DNA from 2 places in the Thermodesulforhabdus norvegica genome. Region 1 is predicted to be linked to the other one. Evidence: riboswitches for the same ligand, from Rfam matches in the RefSeq annotation. Region 1 holds a riboswitch; the other holds the start of a gene.
What was found. A riboswitch is a leader RNA that binds a small molecule or an ion and turns the genes downstream of it on or off. The one in region 1 is predicted to bind cobalamin.

Region 1 (7,582 bases):
AAATGATGGGCTACTATGACGGGAACGGCGATCATCAGGCCAAATTGCGTCGTTACAAGAGCTTCGGAAATACCGGCAGAAAGATACCTGGGGTTACCGGTTCCAACGACCGTTATAACCTGAAAGGTTTCGATTATTCCGCATACCGTCCCGAGAAGACCCAAAAGAGGAGCAACAGAAGCCATGGTTGTAAGTGTCGAAAGAAACCGGTTGAGGCGTCCCGTCTCTTTAAAAAGGGCTTCATCAACGATATCTTCAACTCTCGGCACTTCAGCCCTGGTCGGATTTGAGAGAAAGTAAGCTGAATACGCCGAAACTATGTTGCCGACAATCCTTGCCGCAGGAGAAAACCCTAATCCCTTACAGATCTCGTAACATCGATCCCATTTGCCCGAACGAACCGCATCCATAATACGCGTCCATGCTTCTTCGCCGAGCGGCTTTTGCTTCCGGTAAAACCAGACTCTCTCGATAAAAATGGACGCACATATGAGCGCTATAAGCAGAAGCGGCCACATAACGACCCCGCCCGACTTAAACCATTCGACGAGGCGATTGCCTGTGGCTTCGTAAACGTTCTCGTAAGCCTTTTTCCCCGTTATGTCGACCGGCACAGGACCGCCGTTTTTATCAAGAAAGTTTTTTACGGTCCGTGAGATTTCCGCCGGAAGGGGATAACCTGAAAGCAGAAAAGAATTGCCGGGACCCAGTCTGACGAGCCTGACATCGTCACTGGATAAGGCAAAAATACAGAAAGTTCCGACCCTCAAAGCCGTCACATTTCGTTCCTGACCGTCATCGCCGTAAATGGGAAGTTCGACCTTCTCTACAAGTCCCCCAAGCGTGATTTCCGTAAAGAGCGCTTCCGCCAGGGACCTGATATCTTCCATGGTTACAACGTAGTCCGGTTCATTTAATCTATCCCGCAGGTCCTTTAAACCGCCGTGATACATGACCAGAGGATTTCTGTCGAAAAGACCTGCAAAATCGTCCTGCCATGAAAGAATCTGCCTGTGTATTTCGGCCACTTCACCCTGCTGCTCCGAAAGGTCTTTACGGAATTCTTCTTCATTTTTCCGCAATGCTTCAAACTCACTCTTGAGACCCTCTACTTCACTTCTCAGAGCTCCGGCCCTTTTTTCAAGCGTCGCGATTTCTTCAAGCAGAGCACTTCGCTCCTTTTCGATCTGCCCGAAAACCCTTGAGGTCCTTTCTTCGGACAGTGTTATTTCTTTTTCAACCTCCTTTGAAAGAGTCCTCCAGGAAAGGCCTTCAGCTCTCGGAGTTCCCTGCATTACTGACAAAATAAGAAGACACAGCACGGAGAATTTCAGGGGTTGTGAGATCATCGTTCAGCCCTTTCACCGGCAACCGGAATAACTAACCAGGTATCTTCCCGGGAAGGCTCCAGGGAGTCTCCCCTCTGTACTCGATCAAAAACCTCCAGAACCCGGTCTCTTAAATCACCGGAAACAGGCTTCCATGTATGACTCACGGGATCATAAAAATTAAGAAAAGACCTATCAGGAGGCCCACAAAAAAGTGCAAGTCTGCCCACCCGCAAAAACTGCACGTACTGCTCTTTATCCCCCTCTTTGAGCATGCCGTCGTAGACTTCCACCGACCTTCCGTAAAGAGCTTCCGCAAGTAGAGTTTCAAGAACCTTTCGGGTCTTTTCCGATAGAGAAATCGAATAATCCGCAAGGGTTGCTTTGAGATCGGTCAGCCTCTTGAGCCTTTGTTCTCTGTGAAAGGGTAGGTCATTCCTTATGGCTTCATCAAGCCTATCTGTCGCATCGTAGAGAAACCTCTCAAGGTTCGAAATCAACTCCTGCGCACTTTCTCTCTGTTGCTCCAGTTTCTCAGACCTGGTCCTGGCCGTGTCCCGGTAATTCTCGTATTTCTCCTTTTCATGCTGCAGGTAGGCGATTTCCATTTTGAGCTTTACAATCTTTTGCTCCAGGGCAGCTCGCTCCTTTTCCCATTCTTCCCAGGCTCGGGCGGCATCTTTTTCATCGGATATTGCCTTGGTCAGAGCGGCATACAGTCCCGAAGGAGTCCCGGTAGAAGCACCAACATTACCTGCCGTCAGTATCGTGATCACAAAGAAAGCATTACATTTCAACCACATAGCAGCCGACCTCCATAAAATCAAAAGGCCACGCTCCCTTCCCTTTTCCGGAAAGGGCCTTCGTGGCCTTTTTCCTGTCCCCGGTTTTTCGGAACCGTTCTTCGGTTCGCCTGATGTTATTTTAGCGCATTGGTGGATGTCAAGAGGATAAACGCACCTGCCATCAAAACACATTACGAAACTGTGTCGGGTCGCTACAGGATACCAGAAAACAGTGTTGACATTTCATGTTTCCATCAGGTATAGGAGTTACGGAAATTTTGAAGTTTAGCGGTATCAGGTGCCCCTGCTAAGGGCTTAAAAGGGAACCCCGTGGGAATCGGGGACGGTCCCGCCGCTGTGAACGGGGACGAAACCCGCAAAATGCCACTGTCCCGATGATCGGGATGGGAAGGCGCGGGGAGTAGGAAGATCCGTGAGTCAGAAGACCTGCCTGATACCGGCCGATTGAGGGTTCGAGGAAGGACCCGAGCGGCTCCCAGGGATGAAGAAAGCAGGGTGCAATCCTTAGGGCGCAGGCTCTAAGGATTTTTTTTATAAATTAAAAACCCAAGGAGGAATCATTATGCGAGTCCTGCCGGTCTTCGTGGCCTTTCTGTCCCTGGGATTCAACCTTTTTTGTTGCCATGCCTCTCGTGCTTTTGAGATGGAACCTCTGGTCATCACCGCAACCAGGGTTCCAACACCGAGTCACGAAGTCCCTGTAAGGGTCGACGTCATCACCCGGGAAGAAATAGAACGATCACACGCATCAGACCTTTCAGAGCTGCTCATTCAGAAGCTCCCTACCCATTTTCATCGATACCCCGGATCACTTACCTCTGTTGATATTCGCGGATTCCGTACAGACACGCACGGAACGGACATCAAAGGTCGTGTCCTCGTGCTCATTGACGGTCACAGGGCCGGGACGGGAAACATATCGGCCGTTCCTCTGGAAAATGTTGAAAAAATCGAGATTCTTCGAGGGCCCGCATCGGTCATGTACGGTTCTGCGGCCCTCGGCGGCGTGATCAACATCATTACGAGAGAAGGCAGGGGAAAACCCACCGTTGAAGCGGGCTTTGAATACGGAAGCTGGAATCGAAAAAAAGGCAGTCTCTCCGCATCAGGAGGACTTTCCGGAGATCAAATTGGTATATCCTTCGGCGCAAGGCAAATTCATCAGGACGATGACTATAACGATGGAGACGGCGATAGGGTTGAAAACACGCACTATTCTGACGAAGCCTATTCCCTGAGCCTTACGGCAAGGCCAGCAGAAGGTCACCGTATTATGTTCGTCGGCCAATACTTCAGGGCCTGGGATGTGGGGACGCCCGGCGCTACCTACAGTCCTGACTACGACGATTATAAAAGCATACTGCGGCGCTACGGTGCTCTGAGTTATGACGGCGGCGCGGACGAACTAGGTCTTTCGTGGCACATCAGTGGCTACAGCGTTTACGACAGAAGCTCCTGGAACGATCCTGCTCAGGCCTGGGGATATCTCAACCACATTGTAGAAACCGAAACACAGGGTCTTCGAGGCCATGTTGCCGTACCTGCTTTCGGTTTGGGAAGGATAATCGTCGGAGGCGATTTCGATCACATCGAAGTGGATTCCTGGAACGTCCCCCCGGGTGTCGCACCATGGTCTCCCGACACAAGCTACGACAATTATGCTCTTTATGGGGAACAAAAAATTTCCCTTTTTGACCGTCTCAATATCTATGCCGGCCTGAGATACGACCTTTTCGACGAAAGCCTGGAAGAAACTCCGGGGCTTGAGGTTACGGCCGAAGATAAAAGCTTCGACGACGTAAGCTGGAGGGTCGGCGCAAGCTTCGACCTCACAGACTGGCTGACGGCCAGGGGTCACATCGGAACGGGCTTTCGGGCACCTACGGCCGATGAGCTGGCCGGTAGGTTTGCTCAGGGGAGCTGGACAAAGATCGCTGGAAATCCCGATCTGGAGCCCGAAAAGAGCACGACCTATGAGCTGGGGGTCGATGCGGTTTACGGCAAGGCGTCGCTGGGTTTTTCCGTCTTTTACACGGACTACACGGATCGCATTGTCGGCGGATTTACAACGTGCATTGACGGCGATTGCACCTGGACCACCTACAGAAACGTTGACGGGGCGACCTTTACCGGCATGGACGGATATGCCTCCTGCGACTTCGCATTCTCTCTTGGTTCTTTTAATGCCACCGTCACCCCTTATGTAAACTGGATCTACTATTTCTCCCGTGAGCTTGAAGACGAAAGCTCGGCACAGGACCTCGGTACCGATACCGTTACCTATGTATCAAAGGCCAATCTGATCGCCGGGCTTCGGTTTCACTTTGACCGCTATGCAGACCTGAACATATGGGCGAACTACCATGGTCCTCAAAAAGTTCAGAACTGGGACTACACATCACCCTTATACGGAACCGTTTACGACAAAGGCGGTTTCACCATTTATTCACTCCGGCTGGATTTTCACATCTTCGATCATCTTCATCCCTATCTGACGATCGATAACCTGACCGACAAGGATTACGCCTACGCAGATGGATACCCTATGCCGGGGCTGACCGTTATCGGAGGCTTTAAACTCAGGTTCTAGGGAGGCAGGCATGTCCGTTAGGGCTCTCATTGTTGGCCTCTTTCTGGCCCTTGCCGTTTTCGCCGCCAAAACAGGGGCGGGACTGGCTTACGGGCTTAAAACCCGCAAAAGCAGAAGGGCTGTGGCAGGTCTTCTCATCGGCTATTCACTGGGATACCTTGCGCTGATTTCGGCCATGACATCGATACTTACAGGACCCTGCCTGTCAGACCAGGTCAGAGCCGTGCTGAACAATCTGGCCCATCACGGCATAACGGCTCATGTCTGTCTTGCCCTGGGTCTGTTCGTCTGGGGATTGATTCTTCTGGGAAGACCTTCTCGTGAAGTCGCTTCTGCCGGAAAGGCCTGGCTTGCCCTTGTGATCCCCTGTCCTGTATGCCTCCTTGCCATCTCGTGCTCTCTTGCGGTCCTTCTCGTCTATCTTCAGACATCCGGCTGGAAGGTTATACTTCTTGCATGGGCCCTTTTCATCGGCACCGGGTTGATAACGGCCGGGCTTTTTTCCGCCCTGAAAGCACATCCTGATCTGATTCTGGGATTTTCAATGATGGGCGTTGCGGCCTACACGCTGGGATCTCTTTTTCTGGGCCCTTCCCTTGAAGATGCCCGGAGAGTCTTTCGCATAGTAAGCACCGGTCGGGAACTCTCAGCCTTTACCCTGGGCAAAACCCTGCCCGTCCTGATCGCGGCAGGTCTGGCATTTTTCGGCGGGTTTATTCGGGCTTTCTCTGCTGTCCGTCAGGGCCTGCCGGTTCAAAAAAGCCGAAAAGGAGTAGGGCTATGAATTTTTTAGGGGCCTTTCTCACATCTTTTATTTACCTTGTTTCAAGCACACTGCTCTATCCTGTTTTGCTTCTTCTGAGCATCCTCACGCTGTGGAGCTGTGCCCAGTGCGGGGCATTTCTCGGGGAATGGATCGCCAGAAGGCGGTTTCAGAAAACCATTGAGATCGATGACGGAAACCGCCGTATTACTCTTTTCTTGAGGTCATCAAGAGTAGCCGCATTTTACGAAAGCCTGAGGCAGATTCAGGTCCGGCGGGACTCCGCCGGGGATCCTCACACTGCTTATCTGCTTGTCAGTGCCGAAGAAGAAGCCCGCAGTTCCCTGGACTGGCTGCGTTTGGTCGTCCGTACAGGCCCTATGCTCGGACTCATGGGCACTCTCATTCCCATGGGAACAGGCCTCGCTGCACTCTCCCGGGGCGACATCGGGCGACTTTCTTCCGATCTCGTCATTGCCTTCACCACAACGGTAGTGGGGCTCGCTCAGGGCGGTCTGGCCTACTGGATACATACGATCAGGCGCCGATGGATAGAGGCAGACTGCCTGCAGATGGAGTACCTGGCCGAACTTATCACGGGAAAACACGACGAAGAAAGGGACACCGTCGATGAAGCCGAGCTATTTGAAAAGCACGAAGTTACTGCGCCGGTCCGATCCCGATCCTGAAGACCCCCTGGTCGGCGTCGCCAATCTTTTTGACCTCGGGCTGGTCTTTATCGTCGGGTTGCTCCTCACCCTTTTCACGGCTTACGGTTTGACGGATCTCTTCAGTGAAAAGTCGGAGTTTACCATTCTGAAAAAGGATGCACGGGGACAGCTCGAGATCATCACCAAGAAGGGACGGGACATACGGGCAATGAGGGTTACCGGCAAAAAGGCGGAAGGGCTGGGCGAACGACTGGGAACGGCTTATCGGCTTCAGGACGGCACTATGGTTTATGTACCGGAGGAATAAACCATGAAACCGGGAAAACTGGCCGTGACGTGCTTATTATTTCTGCTTTTTGTGCCGCTACCTCTTTCGGCACTGCAACACGATGACCAGCGGTTCCGGAAGGATCTGATTTCCCCAGAAGAGCTCGGGGCAGGCGTCGTCTCGCTGGACTCATCGGTAACGGAAATCATTCTGGCCCTGGGGGCAGGTCAACTTCTCAGGGGCGTTACCATCCACGACCTGGATGTCGTGAGGCGTTTTATGGCCCGACCTCCAGAAGGCCTTGCAGTCGTTGGCAGTTTCTTCGCGCCGGACATCAAAAAAATTGCCGGGATTTTTGAAAAAGGCCGGGGGGTTATTTTCGTCCACGACTACCACCAATCAATAGGAAAGGAGCTTTCCCGCTACGGCAGGGTTCTTAAGCTGAGCATTAACGGACCCGAAGATCTCTACGAGGCCATTCGCACTCTTGGGTTCGTCCTCAAAAGGGAAGAAAAAGCCGAAGGGCTGGTAGCCGATATAAAAGGCCAGATCGAAATCATATCCAGGAAAGCGGCCCGCATACCTCCCGACAGGAGAAAGCGGGTTCTCCGTTTCATGGGCCGAAAAGATTCCGATTCCGTGTACGTGCCCGGCGACGATTCTTTTCAAAATCTCTTCATAAGGCTTGCCGGGGGAATACCGCCTTCTTTTGGAAAAAAGGGCCCCATGGTGGCCGTAACGGTTGACGAGTGGCGGAGGTTCAATCCTCAGGTTATCTACGGCTGCGGAGGAGACAGGGAAGTTGCCGAAAAATTTTTTGGTTTACCCGGATGGAAGGATGTGGAAGCCGTAAAAGAAGGGAAGATTTATTACTTTCCCTGCGATCTCACCTGCAGGTTCTCCATTCATTCGGGGCTTTTCGTTCAGTGGCTTGCATCGACAATCTATGAGGAAGAATTTTCGGATCTAAAGAACCTCGTAAAGGAGGAGAAAATACTGAGGCGCCGGTCTATAGCTCCTGCTCTCGAGCTCGATTATGTGGTATCGGCCGAAATTGTGGACAGCCGCATTTATGACTTTCATCACAAAACACTGCTCATCAGATTCAAAGAACCCCTTGACATCATTTCCACCCTTGAAGGCCCCAGAAGAGGCA
Region 2 (7,582 bases), 240 kb from region 1:
TGGAGGTCGTCCAAACCGATTAGGTCCCTCAGGGCGAGTCTCAGGAAATGTCTTTGCTTCACCCGCCTCATAGCTCTGGCTACCTCGGCCAGAGAAGGAGCTTCACCGATTTCTTTCTGAAAATCCCTGTGAACATCCAAAAGCGAAAAGCTTCTTCTTATCGATTTCTGATCCCATAACCATTCAGAGTATTCCGGAAATCTCTGAAGGAGGGTTTTCGCATAGTTGGAGGCCAGTTCCAGGGCTTGTCTTTGATCGGAAGGATCCGTAATATCTAGCTGGGCTTTTTCGGACATCGAGGTTCCTCCACATTAAGAGGTTTTCATGGCAACTTATGTCTTTATACCGGCAAGGTACTCTTCGACAAGGCTTCCCGGAAAGCCTCTTTTGAAGTTGGCGGGGAAGTCCTTATTAAGGTGGGTTTACGAGGGATGCTCCCGGAGCCTGAAAGCCGATAATGTGATAATAGCCACGGATGATGAAAGGATTCGTGAGGAAGCCGAAAGCTTCGGTGCATCTGTCGTGCTGACCAGTTCCGAACACTTGTCCGGGACCGATAGAATAGCCGAAGCGGCCGAGAAGTACGGTTGCCGCGACGAGGACGTCATTATTAACGTACAGGGTGATGAACCCACGGTTGACGGGCAGATTGTGGACGATTTGATAACGGCTTGTGTGGAGTATCCGGAATTCTCCATTATTACGCTGGCCTATCGATCAAAATCAAAAGAAGAATTCCTGAATCCCAACACCGTCAAGGTTGTTTTTGATAACGAAATGCGAGCTCTTTACTTTTCCCGTGCTCCGATACCACACGTCAGAGACGACACGTCTGATAATCTGGTCTGGTGGAAGCATCTGGGGTTTTATGGTTATCGTTACGGCTTTTTGAAAACTTTTGTGAAGTTGCCACCGGGTAAGCTGGAACAACTTGAGCGCCTGGAACAGCTCAGAGCCCTTGAACGGGGCTATTCCGTTAAAATTCTTCCGTCTTCACGGGATACAATTTCTATAGATACGCCGGACGATGTTGAAGAATTTCTCAGGTACCTGAAAAACAAGAAATGAAAGGGTCCGACCTAAATCGGACCCCTTATAGACCTAAGGCAGGATCTGAGAAAAGGTTTCCTCCGTTTCTTCCTCCCAGCCGTCCCAAAGGAATTCTTTTTCTTCTCCGGACGCTATTACCCTGAAAGCGTATCGAACCTGCTCCTCGTAAAATTTGCAATAGGGGGCCGGAGCATTGAGTTTTCCGTGAAGAGAGTACACTTCGGCAGGGCAAGGAGCGCCGCAGAAGTGTTTTATGGCGCACCTGAAACAGGGGGCTATGTCTTCCACCTTGCGATTCGTAACCTTGAGGAAAGGTTCGGATTTAAGGGCATTTTCAACAGGGTCTTTTAAAAGGTTTCCTCCACGGAATTCGGGAAATCCCACGAATTCACTGCAGGGAAAGAGATCTCCCCGGGCCGAAACCGCAAAAAAGCACCTGCCTCCGCCACATGGCGATATGTCGCACATGAGCCTTCTTGTCGTGGGGCCGAGAATCCCGGCCAGGACGTTGGCAAAATTAACCACCACAATTTTGAATCCCTTGCGGTCTCTTACGGTTCTCGTCTGGTCTAGGGCACGGCAGAAGTATTCTGCCATAATGGAGTCCTCGGGTTTAAGTTCTCTGCCTCCCCGTTGAGTGCATCTTACGGGGTTAAACATCACCATTTGAACGCCCAGATCTGCAAAGAAGTCAACCATCTGCGGTAGAAGATGGACATTTTCTCGGGTGACCGTGGTAATGACATTGTAGGCCGGATATTCTCGAAGCATCTCCAGCACTTCGAGGATTTTTCGGAATCCCCCCTGACCGCTCCAGTTCTTCCGGGTTGTGTTGGCAACCTCTTCAACGGGGGCATCTAGAGACAGCCCGATTCCGGTGTTCCGTGATGTCAGGAACTCCACTGCTTCGCGATCCAGAAGAATGCCGTTTGTCTGTATGCCGAACAGGAAATCATCACGAAAATCCTCAATTGCCCGGAAAACGGCGTCACGGGCGATCATCGGTTCGCTTCCGTGGAAGATAACTTGAGGTTTAACCTTCGGGGGCAGAGTTTTACCGAAATATTCCTTCAGGACATTGAGGGCCCTGGAAACTTCTTCGGAGGTCATTGTTACGCCGTTACGCCGAATTTCCTCCGGAATATAGCAATAAGTGCAGTTAAAGTTGCATTTTTCCGTGGGGTTGAAGTACACGGCCGAGGGAGTAAGGTTAAATCGGAAATTATCCATTTCCTCGGCGAAACTTTGCCGTTGGTCCATGTATTTTTCTGCAAAGTCGCCGGCCAGTATATCACCCAACGAACTTGATTCACTCAGGGCCCAGAAGCCTGTGTCGGGGTCAATTACGGCGACCTTGTCCTTGAGGCCGATGTCGATTACGCTGAAGTGTGGTCCATAACCGGTGTTTGCGTAAAGCGGGATTGTCATAGTGGTAACTTTCCTCCCCGAGTTTCTAATTCGTCACGGCAGGCCACGGCCTGCCGTGATTCCCGATTAGTGGTCGGTAGCTAGGTTACTTTTTGGGAGTCAACAAAATGTAGTGGGAAAGCCCGGTTCCGGCAGCAGAACGGCAGCGACGACGGTAACTGATGACCTTTGCCTTCATGTCAGTACCTCCCGTTACGGTTTTGGTTTAAAAGAAAAACCCGGATCAACCACACACCTACAGCGTGATCGATCCGGGATCCCTTTGCCATCAGGATTGCCCGCTAACGGCTTCGACAGGTCTTCTGGCTCTCGGATCATCCGGGATGGCCACAGCCTTCCCATTCTGCTTGAGCAGAACAGTGGCCGGATCCGGAAAGCTAACTCCCGAATCCCTGGGGTGACCTCCCGTCCCCGATCACAGCGGCGGGTCCGCCACGGATTTTCACCGTGTTCCGGGATGCCGAAGCCTTAGCTACGCTCTTTCAACTCCGTAAATAACGCAAGTATGAAAAAAGGTCAAACTTCTATTCAACCATTCCAAAAAAGCCAAAAAAGGCCAGAGCAAGCAAACTTGCAGTAATTAAGCCCGATGAAGTACCCCTGAAATGCCGGGGTACGGGCTGAAGAGCATACCTTTCACGAAGCCCAGTCATCAATATCAGTGCCAGACCGAAACCAACGGCAGAGGCAATGCCGAAGACAACACCCTGGGCAAGGTTATACTCCTCGTTAATGGCTATAACAGCCGCACCAAGCACGGCGCAATTTGTTGTAATCAAAGGCAGGAAAATCCCCAGCATTCTGTAGAGAACAGGCACTGACTTTTGCAAGAACATTTCCACAAGTTGAACCAGCGATGCGATTACCAATATGAAGGCAATGGTGCGAAGGTATTCAAGACCAAAGGGAACGAGAATGTATCTGTGAACACACCAGGTTATGAGATTGGCCAGCGTCATGACGAAGACGACGGCCATAGCCATGCCGGTAGCCGTGTCCATTCGGTTGGACACGCCCAGAAAAGGACAGTTACCGAGATAACGTATCAAAAGGATGTTTTTTACAAGAACGGCACTGATAACAATCAACAAATACTCGTTCATGGCCCGCTCACTCTCTTACTTTTCGCTGATGGCGTTCATAATTGCGAGAATAACACCCAGACACAGAAAAGCCCCCGGGGCTTTTATCAGGAAACTCAAAGGTTCAAAAGATGCCCCCATAACGGCATGCCCGAAGATTGTGCCACTTCCGAAAAGTTCTCTTATAGCTCCGAGCACCGTAAGCGAGATGGTAAAACCAAGCCCAATGCCGAGCCCATCGGCCAGAGACAGAATTACCCCGTTTTTTGAGGCAAAAGCCTCAGCTCGACCTAGAACGATACAGTTAACCACGATTAAGGGTATAAAAATTCCAAGCACCTTGTATAGAGGATAGAAGTAAGCCTGCATGAGCAATTCCACCATAACAACAAAAGTTGCAATGACAACGATGAAGGAGGCTATTCTAACTTTAGAAGGTATGATCTTACGCAGAATTGAGACTATAAAATTGGAACCCACCAGGACGAAGGTTGTGGCCAACCCCATACCAAGCCCGTTTTCGGCCGCTGTGGTTACGGCAAGTGTCGGACAAAGCCCGAGAACAAGCCTGAAAGGAGGTATTTCTTTCCACAAACCCTTTGTGAATTCTTTTGCAACACTCATAGGTTAAAAAACCTCCCCCTTGATCTGAGAAAAGATTTCACTTGCCTGATTTACCGCAGTAACGACAGCAGTACTGGAGATCGTGGCCCCTGATACGGCGTTTATCGTACCACCCTGTGCCGACAGTTTTATGGGAGGTGTCTTGTCTCTGAACTGAGACGTAAAGACATCTTCCGTAACCCTTGCTCCCAGTCCGGGTGTTTCCGAATGTCTCATTATACCAATTCCCACAAGAGTACCATCAGGCTTAAATCCCACCATGACCTCTACCGGACCGCCGTAACCAGAAGCAGCAGCATCCAACGCCACGGCTATAACCTGACCACCCTTTTTGGCAGGAAAAACGGTTTTGGTTTCCTCTCCTACCTTGACCTCCATACGATCCTTTATGGGATCGTTGTCATAATCCAGTACCGAGAAAACTGCTCTGATGGAAGGTTCCTTCACGAATTTGAGCAACTGATAAGCCCGTGCCTCCCGGGTTGCATCGTTCAGGAAGGCAAGGGTAAAACCCGATACGGCGCATATGGCCGTAAGTACGACGACCATCTTTACCATGTCACGCAAGGCCCTCTACCCTCCCTATTGGTTTGGTTTTCATCCTGTCAAGAAGAGGCGCCACAGCATTCATGAAAAGAATCGCAAAGGGCACCCCGTCCACATAAACACCCCAGTTTCTTATGATCATGGTCATGATGCCGCAACCCAGGCCGTAAAGTACCATCGGCGCAGGCTTAAGAGGCGTCGTGCCCTTTTCGGTGGAAAGAAAGAAGGCACCCAGCATCATCCATCCGGAGAAAAGGTGGAAAATAGGGGAAGCATACTTGGCGGGGTTTATCATCCAGAAGATCAGTTCAAAGCCTGCCGCTCCGATCAAGTAGAAGACGGGAATCTGCCAGGGGATTATGCCCCGCAGGATTAAATATATGCCGCCGATAAGGACGGCGAGCACGGAAGTCGTTCCCGCCGTGCCGGGAACATTTCCGATGAACAGATCTACAAGTGGAATATCCCGAACGACTTCAACCCCATCCCACTTTAGAACCTCCGTTGGCGGATATTCCACATAGCCTCCGGGGGTCAAACCGAACAAGGGCGCAGGCATGGGATAATCGGCCATAATGGATTGATAGGACACGTACATCACTGCCCAGCCCACCAGAACTGTACTGAATGCATTTTGGCCGACTCCGCCGAAGAACTGCTTGGGTACAAGAATTCCAATCACGCCGCCAATGAAAGGAATCCACCAGGGAACGGAAGGCGAGATAAGAAGGCCCAGTAAAACCCCCGTTAAAACTGCACTACCGTCACTAACGGTCACAGGCCTTTTTATGGCCTTTTGCCAGACGGCTTCCGCCAGAACCGTGCCCACGACTGCCGCAACTATTGGTTTCAGTACTCCAAAACCGAAGAAATATATGCCCGCCAGTATTGTGGGCACCAGCGCAAGAACCGTCTCACAATGCACCCGGCAAACACTCCAGCCCGAATGCACATGAGGCGGAGGCGAAACGATAAAAGTGCCCTTTTTCATGATGCCACCCTCGTGAACTGCAGTTCGTATTTCCCATACCGCATAAGCTGCACCATTGGCCTATGGGCCGGACATACATAGGCGCAAAGACCACACTCAATGCACTGCCACAACCCCTTGTGAACGGCTTCTTCAAATCGCTTATATTCGCAGTACATGCTGAGTTCGGCCGGTACGATAGATACAGGACAAACCTTCACACAGAAACCACATCTAACACAGGGTTCGTGAGAGTAGTGGAAGACATCACCGGTAAAGATGTCTATGGCGTCCACTTCACCGGTTACGGGGACGTTGAGGTCGTAATGTGCATAACCGAGAAATCTTCCTCCTAATACGAATTTGGTGACCTGATCCGAAGAAATCGAGAGCTGATCCATTATGTGACTTATCGGCGTTCCCACAGAGCACTCTATCATAAAGGATTCACCACCCGGAACCAGATTGATCTGGAGAAGGACCCTCAAAGCCGGATCGCCGTCCAGGAGCGCCTGCTTGATCTGATACAAAGCCAGCGTATCCACGACCGCAGTTTCCAGGGCCCTGCTGTTTTTTGAAGGGTAAATCATTTCTCTGCCCGTTAAGGCCCAGATAAGGATGGATTCCAGACCGGAAGGGTACTTGCCGTCAGATACCGCAATTTCTGCCTGAAGCGCCTGGGCACACTGCTGGACCGAAGGATTGCTAGCGAGGTTAGAAGGTACCGCCAGTATTACAGATTGAGGAGAAGCAACTTTACGAATCAGGCGCGCCGCAGATACGATTTCATCAGGATGATTCAGCAGCACATGAGAGCGGGTTCGACAGTAAGGATCACGGTCGATTGCGTTCAAAATAAGGATCTTAATGGGTCGGTCAATGTACGGGATGTTTTTCACAGATGCCACAAGATCTTCGTCGGTTGCAGATGAAGCGAAGGACTGGACGCTTTTGGGTCCTGCAACCCTCAGGGCAAGAGGCAAGCCGTAGTCTTCAGATTCCCAGATACCCGCCTGAAGTAAAGCGCTCAAGATTTGCCCTTCATCGGAGGAGTCATCCACCTTTGTGAGCATTTCTGTGCCTTCTACAGGCTGATTTTCGACCACGACTTCAACCGCCTGACCCTCTTTCATCTGGACTGTAGGAAGCTTGATAATTCGGCTTACCTTACCGAAAACAGTTGACCTTATACCCGGTACCCTGGGAGATGAAGAAGAGGCAATGAGCTGGCCTGCAACCACCGGGTCACCTTCTTTAAGTGCAGGTAACAACCATCCCCAGCGATTTCCCAGCGGATAAACCATTCTGGTAGATGGGGATAAGGTCTTAACTGCAGGTTCGGGTAAGGCAGCCCTTATGGTGATACCTTTCTTGACGGAAATGGTTTTCATAGGACTCCCCAATTTTCCGAAAAGAATAAAACCGTTTGTGAACAATAATAAAAAGCTTCTGAAAAAATTCACATTCTAACTAGGCGAAAAATCGTGCCCCTGTCAAGACGGAACGCTAAATTTTTCACATGGCCTTAAATTTTTGTATTCACTTGAGGCAGGACTTCTCTGGTACAAGAGGCATTCTGCAAAATCACTGCACTTTCCTTCCCGGCCCATTTCTTAAAATCAGACAGCGTTGTTACAGAGTTTTATAAAGTTACGGGCGATGCGATCACATCTTTCGTTGTCTCGATGACCCGAATGACCTTTTAGCCAGACCCAGGTAACGCTATGAGCCTTCGAGAGCACATCAAGTTCTTCCCAGAGGTCTCGATTTTTTACCGGAGTTTTTTCTGAGGTTATCCAGCCACTCTGCCTCCACCTGTGTATCCAGCGGGTTATGCCGTTTTTAAGGTACTGAGAATCGGTGTGAACGGTAACTCGACAGG

Region 2: another riboswitch for cobalamin. It lies ahead of cbpB (peptide-modifying radical SAM enzyme CbpB); the one in region 1 lies ahead of BM091_RS01365 (TonB-dependent receptor plug domain-containing protein).

Annotation. Positions count from the first base shown of each region.
Region 1 is NZ_FOUU01000001.1:272,930-280,511, forward strand. It holds gene BM091_RS14025 (MotA/TolQ/ExbB proton channel family protein) at 1-1,349, opposite strand, end outside; gene BM091_RS01360 (DUF3450 domain-containing protein) at 1,346-2,131, opposite strand; cobalamin riboswitch at 2,393-2,582, shown strand; gene BM091_RS01365 (TonB-dependent receptor plug domain-containing protein) at 2,697-4,724, shown strand; gene BM091_RS01370 (DUF2162 family putative transporter) at 4,735-5,508, shown strand; gene BM091_RS01375 (MotA/TolQ/ExbB proton channel family protein) at 5,505-6,176, shown strand; gene BM091_RS01380 (DUF2149 domain-containing protein) at 6,118-6,465, shown strand; gene BM091_RS01385 (adenosylcobinamide amidohydrolase) at 6,469-7,582, shown strand, end outside.
Region 2 is NZ_FOUU01000001.1:512,296-519,877, reverse strand. It holds gene glnE (bifunctional [glutamate--ammonia ligase]-adenylyl-L-tyrosine phosphorylase/[glutamate--ammonia-ligase] adenylyltransferase) at 1-296, opposite strand, end outside; gene kdsB (3-deoxy-manno-octulosonate cytidylyltransferase) at 325-1,068, shown strand; gene cbpB (peptide-modifying radical SAM enzyme CbpB) at 1,102-2,478, opposite strand; cobalamin riboswitch at 2,757-2,977, opposite strand; gene rsxA (electron transport complex subunit RsxA) at 3,003-3,581, opposite strand; gene rsxE (electron transport complex subunit RsxE) at 3,597-4,184, opposite strand; gene rnfG (RnfABCDGE type electron transport complex subunit G) at 4,188-4,742, opposite strand; gene BM091_RS02475 (RnfABCDGE type electron transport complex subunit D) at 4,744-5,721, opposite strand; gene BM091_RS02470 (4Fe-4S dicluster domain-containing protein) at 5,718-7,091, opposite strand; gene rnhA (ribonuclease HI) at 7,320-7,582, opposite strand, start outside.